One region of the Pararhizobium sp. A13 genome, then DNA from elsewhere that is predicted to be linked to it. Evidence: riboswitches for the same ligand, from Rfam matches in the RefSeq annotation. Region 1 holds a riboswitch; each other region holds the start of a gene.
What was found. A riboswitch is a leader RNA that binds a small molecule or an ion and turns the genes downstream of it on or off. The one in region 1 is predicted to bind cobalamin.

Region 1 (2,194 bases):
CGGCGGCAAGGCATTGAAGGTCGCTGTTCCCGTCCTGTCGCGTATCGCCAATTTTGACGATCTTGACCCGCTGGCCGCCGAACCGGAGATCGATCTCGTCTTCGTCCGCGCCGGAGAACCGATCCCGGTCGACGCCGGCCTGGTGGTCATTCCGGGCTCGAAGGCGACAATCGCCGATCTCGCCGATTTTCGCGCTCAAGGATGGGACCGCGATCTTCAGGCGCATGTGCGGCGCGGCGGTCACGTCATCGGCATCTGCGGCGGCTACCAGATGCTCGGAAGCCGCGTTACCGACCCGCACGGCATTGAGGGAAATGTGCGCGAGATCGAGGGGCTGGGCCTACTGTCCGTCGAAACCGAAATGGCGCCGGAAAAGACGGTGCGCAACAGCATGGCCCGTTCGGCCGTCTATGATGTGGCGCTGGACGGTTACGAAATCCACTTGGGTCGGACGACCGGATCGGACTGTGCTCGTCCTGCGGTGATCATCGACCACCGCGCCGATGGTGCCGTCTCGACCGATGGCAGGGTTAGCGGTACCTACCTGCATGGCCTGTTTGCCAGCGACGCCTATCGGGCCGCGCTTCTCAACAGTTTCGGCATCGAAGGTGGCGGCGAAAACTACCGTCAATCCGTCGATCGGGCGCTTGATGATATCGCGGCAGAACTCGAAACGGTCCTCGACGCGCGGTGGCTCGATACATTGATGCCGTGAAGCCTCGCACAGCCGGTCTTTCAATTGACAGGGTTCAACCGAGCGCCTAATCATCAGCCATTGGATGGTTCCCGGACCGGCGTTTCGGTTCAGGAGTAAATGGGAATGTGAAGGGATGGACCCAAGCCGGGCATTCTTATCGCAGCCGACCCCGCGACTGTAGAACGGTCAGGGTTCGCCATCCGGGAAAACCGGTGTTCCGGACAGGCTGCGTGGTGCGGCCGCGGAATGGCCGGTCCAACCGGAAAAGCCACTGGAGTGGCATCACGATCAGCCGGGGCGGGACGCCTCTATTTCTACGAATCGTCCACCTCTTCGTGATGTCGAAAAACTCCGGGAAGGCGAGGCGGACCCGTTCGGGCCTTTGACGAGGTTCGTGACGCCGTGAGCCAGGAGACCTGCCATCCTCAAGGGCATCGTGCCCGATCCAGGGAGAGACACTCCCGATGCCAGCACGGAGGTTGTCATGGCTTTTTCATCCCGCTCTCGCAGCGGCCATTCTTGCGTTTCTTGCCTCAGCGCCTGCGTATTCCCCGGCGAACAATAAGGCTGGGATCGTTCCATGACATCGACGAAAACGGGACCCGTGTTGGTTCTTGGCGGCGCTCGTTCCGGCAAATCGACGTTCGCTGAAAAACTCGTCATCGCGTCGGGTCTCGGCATGCACTACGTCGCGACCGGAAGGGCCTGGGACGGGGAGATGCAGGCAAGGATTGCCGAGCATCGCGAACGGCGGGGACCTAGTTGGCAGACGCATGAGGAACCGCTTGAACTTACCGCCTGCCTGAAAGCGATCGACGCGCCCGACCGTATCATGCTGATCGATTGCCTGACCCTCTGGGTCACCAATCTGATGATGGAGAATCGCGACGTTGCGGCAGAATTTCAGAACCTGGCCGCATGGTTGCCGCAGGCGCAGGCACGGCTGGTGTTCGTTTCGAACGAGGTCGGGCTCGGCATCGTGCCGGAAAACCGCATGGCGCGCGATTTCCGCGATCATGCCGGCCGGCTGCACCAGATCGTTGCGGAGAAATCCGCGGAAGTCTATTTTATCGCGGCCGGATTGCCGCTGAAAATGAAGGGTTGATCCATGACACTCGCAAAAGCCGCCCACGGCAAGATCCCGGCAACCGTCATCACCGGCTTCCTCGGCGCCGGCAAGACGACGATGATCCGCAACATCCTCGAGAATGCCGACGGCCGGCGCATCGCGCTGATCATCAACGAGTTCGGCGATCTCGGCGTTGACGGCGACGTGCTAAAGGGTTGCGGCGCCGAGGCCTGCAGCGAAGACGACATCATCGAACTCACCAACGGCTGCATCTGCTGCACCGTCGCTGATGATTTCATTCCGACGATGACGAAGCTGCTCGAGCGCGAGAACCGCCCGGACCACATCGTCATCGAGACGTCCGGTCTTGCGCTGCCGCAGCCGCTGATCGCCGCCTTCAACTGGCCGGATATCCGCAGCGAAGTCAC
Region 2 (2,194 bases), 1.4 Mb from region 1:
GGATCGTCCGGCGTCACCGGCAGTTCGAGCGTGACGAACTGGCCCGGCACGTAGCGGAACCAGCTGTCCTTGTCAGCCTTGAAGCCGAAGGTCATCACGTCCGGGGCTTCGGCGGTGACGGAGATGCATTCCAGAAGATGCTGCCGGTCGTTGAACGGCTGCAATTCGTCGAAGTGCCGGAAGGATGAAGCAATCGTCATGTCAGGCAACCCGGACCAGAGGGGTGGAGGCTCCGTGCAGGCGATCCTGCATGAAATTGACGTACCATTCGACGAACTGCATCACGCCGCCCTCATGTTCGGGTGAATAGGGGCCGGGCTGATAGGCAGGCGAGCGGATGCCGAAGGCATTTTCCTCGACGATCTGGCGATCCTGATCGTTGGTTTCCGTCCAGACATGCGTCAGTTCTTCGAGGTTGTAATCGACACCTTCGACGGCATCCTTGTGCACCAGCCACTTGGTGGTGACCTGGGTCAGTTCGGGCCCGAGCGGCAGCACGCGGAAGGTGATGGCGTGGTCGCCCAGGATATGGTTCCAGGTGCTCGGATAGTGGAAGAGCAGGAGCGTGCCGATATGGCTCTGGCTGACATCGTCGGAGAGTTGGCGCTTGACGGCGCGCTTGCCGGACATGGTGTAGCTTTCGGCATCCTGGATCAGCGGCATGCGGGCAACGCGGAACTGGCCGGTCGGCGACATCCTGAACTCGCTCGGCAAGCCTTCGGCTTCGGATTTCGTCCAGTGCTCGGCAATGATCGGGTCGTCCTTGGCGCCCTGCACGCCGGTCGCGGTCGGCGCTTCGGGATAGGTGCGGCAGAGTTCCGGGTGGTTGGCGGCGCAGTGGTAGCACTCGCGGTTGTTTTCCCAGACGAGTTTCCAGTTGCCCTTCTCGATGATCGTGCTCTCGAAGGCGACCTTGGTGTCTTTCAGATTGTGCGGCGTGACATAGGACGACACCATGTCGCGCATCGGCTGGAAATCCATCGGCTCGTCGGCGAGGCAGATGAAGATATAGCCGCCGATGGTTTCGCAATGGATCGGCTTCAGGCTGTGCTGCGCCTTGTCGAAATCCTCGCCCATCTGGCGGGCGAAGAGCAGCTTGCCGTCGAGCTCGTAGGTCCACTGGTGATAGGGACAGACAAGCTTGGCCGACGAGCCCTTCTGCCCGGCGCAGACGCGCGAACCGCGGTGGCGGCAGGAATTGTGAAGCGCCCGGACGGCACCCTGGCGATCGCGGACGATGACGACCGGATAGTCGCCGACCTGAACGGTAAAATAGTTGCCGGCCTTCGGGATTTCGCAGTCATGACCGATGAACAGCCAGTCCTTGTACCAGATCTGCTCCATGTCGAGCTTGTAGAGATCGGGATCGGTGTAGAAGGCCTGCTCCAGGCTGTGCCCGTCGCGGCGGGTCTTGAGTTTGCGGAGGACTTCGCTGCGGAGATCCATGTTCGTTTCCTTGTGCTCGCCACTTTTCGGTTGAGCGGACAGGAAAGGAACCACCACCGCGCCGGGAGTGCGCGTGGATATACTGGTTCGCCTTCCGGCTGCCCGCCGCAACCCAGACATCAATTTCGCCACAAGGCTGGTTTCCGGGCTCAGGAGCTGTCCTTTCGGACCATCGCGGCGCCTTCCCGGATCTCTCCAGTGGCCTTTTGCCGAGGTTTCGCTCCACCACCGTTGCGGGGGCAGCGCCGGATTTCGACCGGCTTCCCAATTCTCCGCCCTCCCTATAAAGGCGGCACCTTGAGTGTTTTCATCTAATCTGCCGATGCGGCCGGACAGCCGCCGATTAACGACATCCGGTTCCAGAATGACGACACACGCACAGTTGGTTTTCCAGGTGGCCGGAATGGCTATTTTATAAGCAGAAACAACGATCTTTCCTGATTTTTCGGCAGATGGCGCCTTTTCCGCCACACACTGCCAAATTCTGTGCAGCGACTGTCTTTTTGCGACATATTGCGGCGCGGCAACCCTCGTGAAAGCGCAAGCTTCGCACCATCGGGGGCGGCTAATGCTTGGAAAGACTGCGTTAACTCTCGCAATGTAGCTTCTCCTCATAAACGTTTCCGCCGCGGCATGTCCGCGGCACTCCGACGCAATCCTGGTGCAGGCCGATGCCAAACTTGAGATATTTCGACGCTGCTGCCGTCAAGAAACCGGTTCAATCGCCGAAAACGGCTGTTCATACCGA
Region 3 (2,194 bases), on a different replicon from region 1:
CATCCATCTGCACGAAGCGCCTGTTCTTGACCGCATCCAACTGGCTGGTGACCGGATCCTTCTCCAGAAAATCGATCTTCACCGCCGGATCGTCTGCCACATAGCGCCGGCGGTCCATGGTGGCGATGACGATGACGGAGGGATTGGCCTCCGCGATCGTTTCCCAGCCGACCAGCGGCCATTCCTCCTCGGTCGTCACGACGTTCCTGGCGCCCAGCGTCTTCAGGATATAGGCCGGGGCGCTGTTCTTGCCCGCGATGAAGGCGTCGCCTGCGACTTCTTTGCTCGAGAACCAGAAGACGACAGGAATCTCGCCGAGCTTGCCACCGATCGACGCGACGGCGTCGGATTCCCGCTTTTTCAGGTCGACGATCAGCGCATCGCCGCGCTCCTGTATGTTGAAGATTTCCGAGAGCTCACGGATTTCCTGGTAGATCAGGTCCATCGTGAAGAGTTGCCTGCGCACGCCATCGCCGCCATCCGTGTTGACCTTGGCGACGCAATCGGCCGGCGAGACATAGGTGTTGATGCCGAGGCCTGAAAACTGCTCGCGCTTGCCGACCGACCCTTGCGCTCCGACATGCCATTCGAACTCGGCCGCGACAAGGTCAGGTTGCTCGCCGACGACGGATTCGAAGCTCGGATCGTTGTCGGCAAGACGCTTGATCGTCCGGTTTTCGGCCTCATATTCTTTCAGCACTGGACCGACCCAGACGGCGGTCCCGGCAATCTTGTCGGCCAAGCCGAGCGAGAACAGGATTTCGGTCATGCCCTGACCGATCGAGACGATCTTCTGCGGCGGCTTCTCGAAGCGGACGGTCTGGCCGCAATTGGCAATTTCCAGAGGATAGCGCGTCGGCGCAGCCGCGGCTTGTGTGCAAAGGCTCCCCAACGCAACGACTACTGCGGAAATCGGCGCGAGGATACGGGAAAAGGCGACAAAGCGCCCGGCAAGGCGGTCGAAATCAATCATCATGGCTCCTTTCCGGGCAACCCCGCCCGGGATGGTGGATCTTGCTTTCGACGGCAGGTCTCCTGGCTTGCGGATATGTGCTTTGCGTCTGCCTTCCCGCGAAACCTGAAGGGGTTCTCGCAGTGGCATGGCGCCTCAAAAAGGCGCCACAAGGACGATCGGCAATCCGCTTACAGTTGCGGGGGCAGCCACGGTCTTGGTCCCTGTTGGGTCTTCCGCACCGTGTTCCCTATTAATCCCCTCGAAGTCATCCATCGGGGAACCGTCGGCAATGATGTAGTCCGAGCGCGGCGGCGGCGTCAAGGCGAACGACACCGCTGTCAACCGCGCGATTTTGACCAGTCTTGAAGCATCGGCGCACCCTAAGGCATCAACTGGCCGCCGTTGACCTCGATGATCTGGCCGGTAATGTAGCCGGACAAAATGGGCGATGCCAGGAAGAGATAGGCGCCGACGCAGTCCTCCGGCGAACCGACCCGGCCCATCGGTACGGTACGTCGTTGCGCATCAAGCATTTCAGGGCTGGTGTAGCGTTCGTGGAACGGCGTCGAGATGATGCCAGGTGCCACGGCGTTGACGCGGATGCCGTCGCCGACGAATTCCTTGGCGTGGCCGCGGGTGATGGTCGATACGAAGCCTTTGGCGGCCGCGTAGAGAATGGCCCCATTGCCGCCGCCATTGCGGGCGGCGATCGACGTCGTGTTGATGATGAAACCGCCCTGTTTGCGCAGCCACACATGTGCGGCCCGTGTCGCGGCGAGCACCGAACGGGCGTTCAGATCCATCACACGTTGGTAGTGCGCATCGCTCATTTCGGCAGTCGCGACGCGACCGAGCATGCCACCGGCATTGTTGATCAGCCCGTCAAGCCGGCCAAAATGACCCGCTGCCTCCTCGACCACCCGTTCAGTCACCCCATCCGCAGATAAGTCGCCCTGGACAAGCAGCGCCTTGCCGCCCGCGGCCTCGACGTTCGCCAGCAGTTCGGTTGCCGCCTGGCGGCTCTCATTGTAGTGGATCGCGACGCTTGCGCCCTGGGCAGAAAACGCGCGCACCAGCGCCGCGCCGATGCCGGTCGATGCACCGGTGATCAGAACTGCTTTTCCGTCGAGATCGGGGATCCGGATCCCCTGCCATTTGTTCAGCTCGCCAGCCATGCGTCGCCCTCGGTTTCCGGCCCACGTCATTCATTCCGCAAGCGAGATAACGCTCGGACCAGAA
Region 4 (2,194 bases), 150 kb from region 1:
GATGAAACGCTGGCCGAAGCCGAAGAGCCGGAAACGCACCGCAACATCCTGAGGGATCTGCCGCCGATCAGCGAAGGTGACCCGGCCTTGCGCGGCGGTGCCGACGTATCGGATTTCACCCGGCCGGGCGCTGACGACGGCGGCCTGCGCACGTTGTGCGTTCGCACCTGCGACGGCGCCTTCTTCCCGATCTCGTCCGGCGCCACCCCCGCCGATTTCCAGCGCGATGCAGAGACTTGCCAACGCCGATGCCCGGGTGCGGAAACGGCACTCTATTACCATGCGCTTGCGACCGAAGAGACCGATCAGATGATCTCGGCCTCCACAGGCGAGCCCTATCTCGAACTGCCCACGGCCTTCGCCTACAAGACCCGTGACCGCAGCCAGCCCGGCCAATGCGGTTGTGCGCCTGCCCGGCAGACCGCCACGAACCAGAGTGTGCCGGACGACGGCAGCGGCATTCTTGAGATCAGGCCGCGCAAGGCTGACAAGACGGCAGCAAAGGCTGCCATCGCAGACCGTCCCTACGATCCGCAGAACAGCAAAGTGCGCGTTGTCGGGCCGAGCTTCCTGCCCTCCCACAAATCGTCGATCGACCTGAAACACCCGACCGGCCCCGGATACCAGCCGCAGCAGACCAACTGATTAGAGCCTCTACCTGGCCGGCTTGACACCCCAGGCGTTGGCGAAGACCAGCTCGTCGAGCGCCAGTCGCTGCCGCCAGCCTTTGACGGCCAGTTCAGGTTCCGCATAGAGCTGATCGACATAGCCCAGGCAGAGCCAGGCGATGATCTCGATGTGATCGGGTATGCCAAGAACGGCCTTGACGTCGCGCTCGTGGAAAATGCTCACCCAGCCGACGCCGACGCCTTCCGCCCGCGCGGCAAGCCACAGGTTCTGCACGGCGCAGACCGTCGAAAACGCGTCCATGCGCGGATTGTGCGTCCGGCCGAGAACGACCTTGCCGGCACGGGTCGGGTCGCAGGTGATACAGAGGCTCACCGGCGCCTTGCGGATGCCTTCCAGCTTAAGCGAGCGATACGTGTCGCGCGCGGCGCCATCGAACATCAGCGCCGCCTCCTCATTGGCACGCTGGAAGGCTTCGAACACCTTTTGGCGTCTGTCTTCGTCCCGCACGACAATGAAATTCCACGGCTGCATGAAACCGACGGAGGGTGCGCTGTGGGCGGCGGCAAGCAGCCGTGCGATCACATCGTCCGGCAGTGGTGTCGGAAGGAACTGATCGCGCACGTCACGGCGTGTCTCGATGGCGCGGTAGACGGCGGCGCGCTCGTCCGGTGAAAATGCCTCCGCCCTGACAAGGCGGTCTTGCGGTTCCGTTTGCATCGTTTGATCCCCAACAATGCGAAACCTCCCGCCGTCCGCGCGGGGCTGGTCTATCTCGTCAGGCCGGTCTTCTGACTGCGGATCAACCCGCCTTGCCGCCTTCCCAAATCACATGAGGATTCAGTGGCAGAATTCTGAAAATATTCAGAAATTCATTCTAGCAAGGCCGTCCCCGTCACAGCGTTGGGCACGTCCCGGATTTTCACCGGATTCCCGATTCTCCCGCTTTCGCGGGCACCTGAACCAAACCGATAAAGGCACAGCGGGCCGCCGAATGCAAGCGGCCCAACGTTCTCCTCACAGGGCGGCAACCGGATGTGGTGAACCGTCATAAGCGCCCCAGATCGACTGATCGAAGCAGATCACCGAGCCGGTTATCAGGCCGGATTCGGCCGACGACAGATAGGCACAGGCCCGCGCCACCTCGGCCGGATCGACAAGACGACCGAAAGGCTGGCTTGCAGCCGCCTTCTCCAGCCAGTCGTTGGCAGCGCCATGAAACTCGCGCTGGATGCGATCCTCACCTTCCGACGCCATCCACCCGATGTTGAGCCCGTTGACGCGGATGCGGTTGCGCAACACCGCATAAGCGGTGTTCTTGGTCAGTGTTTCCAGCGCGCCCTTGGAGGCGCAATAGGCGGAGATGAACGGCTGCCCGGCCTTGGCCGACATCGAGCCGATATTGACGATCGTCCCCTCTGTCTTTTCCCGGCGCATCACCTTGATCGCCTCCTGCATCAGGAAGAACGGCGCGCGCACGTTGACGGCGAACATGCGGTCGAACAATTCCGGGGTTGTATCGAGGATGGTGCCGCGATCGGTAATCGCAGCCGCATTCACCAGCGCA

Region 2: linked by a shared signal. The riboswitch ahead of WI754_RS10075 (aromatic ring-hydroxylating dioxygenase subunit alpha) and the one ahead of cobU (bifunctional adenosylcobinamide kinase/adenosylcobinamide-phosphate guanylyltransferase) in region 1 are both predicted to bind cobalamin.
Region 3: linked by a shared signal. The riboswitch ahead of WI754_RS29495 (ABC transporter substrate-binding protein) and the one ahead of cobU (bifunctional adenosylcobinamide kinase/adenosylcobinamide-phosphate guanylyltransferase) in region 1 are both predicted to bind cobalamin.
Region 4: linked by a shared signal. The riboswitch ahead of bluB (5,6-dimethylbenzimidazole synthase) and the one ahead of cobU (bifunctional adenosylcobinamide kinase/adenosylcobinamide-phosphate guanylyltransferase) in region 1 are both predicted to bind cobalamin.

The regions. Positions count from the first base shown of each region.
Region 1 covers NZ_CP149510.1:3,532,148-3,534,341, reverse strand. Annotated here, with positions in the region: gene WI754_RS17380 (cobyric acid synthase) at 1-715, shown strand, start outside; cobalamin riboswitch at 764-1,136, shown strand; gene cobU (bifunctional adenosylcobinamide kinase/adenosylcobinamide-phosphate guanylyltransferase) at 1,278-1,802, shown strand; gene cobW (cobalamin biosynthesis protein CobW) at 1,806-2,194, shown strand, end outside.
Region 2 covers NZ_CP149510.1:2,092,570-2,094,763, reverse strand. Annotated here, with positions in the region: gene WI754_RS10080 (hybrid-cluster NAD(P)-dependent oxidoreductase) at 1-200, opposite strand, end outside; gene WI754_RS10075 (aromatic ring-hydroxylating dioxygenase subunit alpha) at 202-1,446, opposite strand; cobalamin riboswitch at 1,563-1,761, opposite strand; gene WI754_RS10070 (DUF6656 family protein) at 2,118-2,194, shown strand, end outside.
Region 3 covers NZ_CP149512.1:172,886-175,079, reverse strand. Annotated here, with positions in the region: gene WI754_RS29495 (ABC transporter substrate-binding protein) at 1-973, opposite strand, end outside; cobalamin riboswitch at 1,008-1,255, opposite strand; gene WI754_RS29490 (SDR family oxidoreductase) at 1,336-2,130, opposite strand.
Region 4 covers NZ_CP149510.1:3,378,611-3,380,804, forward strand. Annotated here, with positions in the region: gene WI754_RS16680 (DUF2865 domain-containing protein) at 1-645, shown strand, start outside; gene bluB (5,6-dimethylbenzimidazole synthase) at 655-1,347, opposite strand; cobalamin riboswitch at 1,391-1,604, opposite strand; gene WI754_RS16690 (SDR family oxidoreductase) at 1,645-2,194, opposite strand, start outside.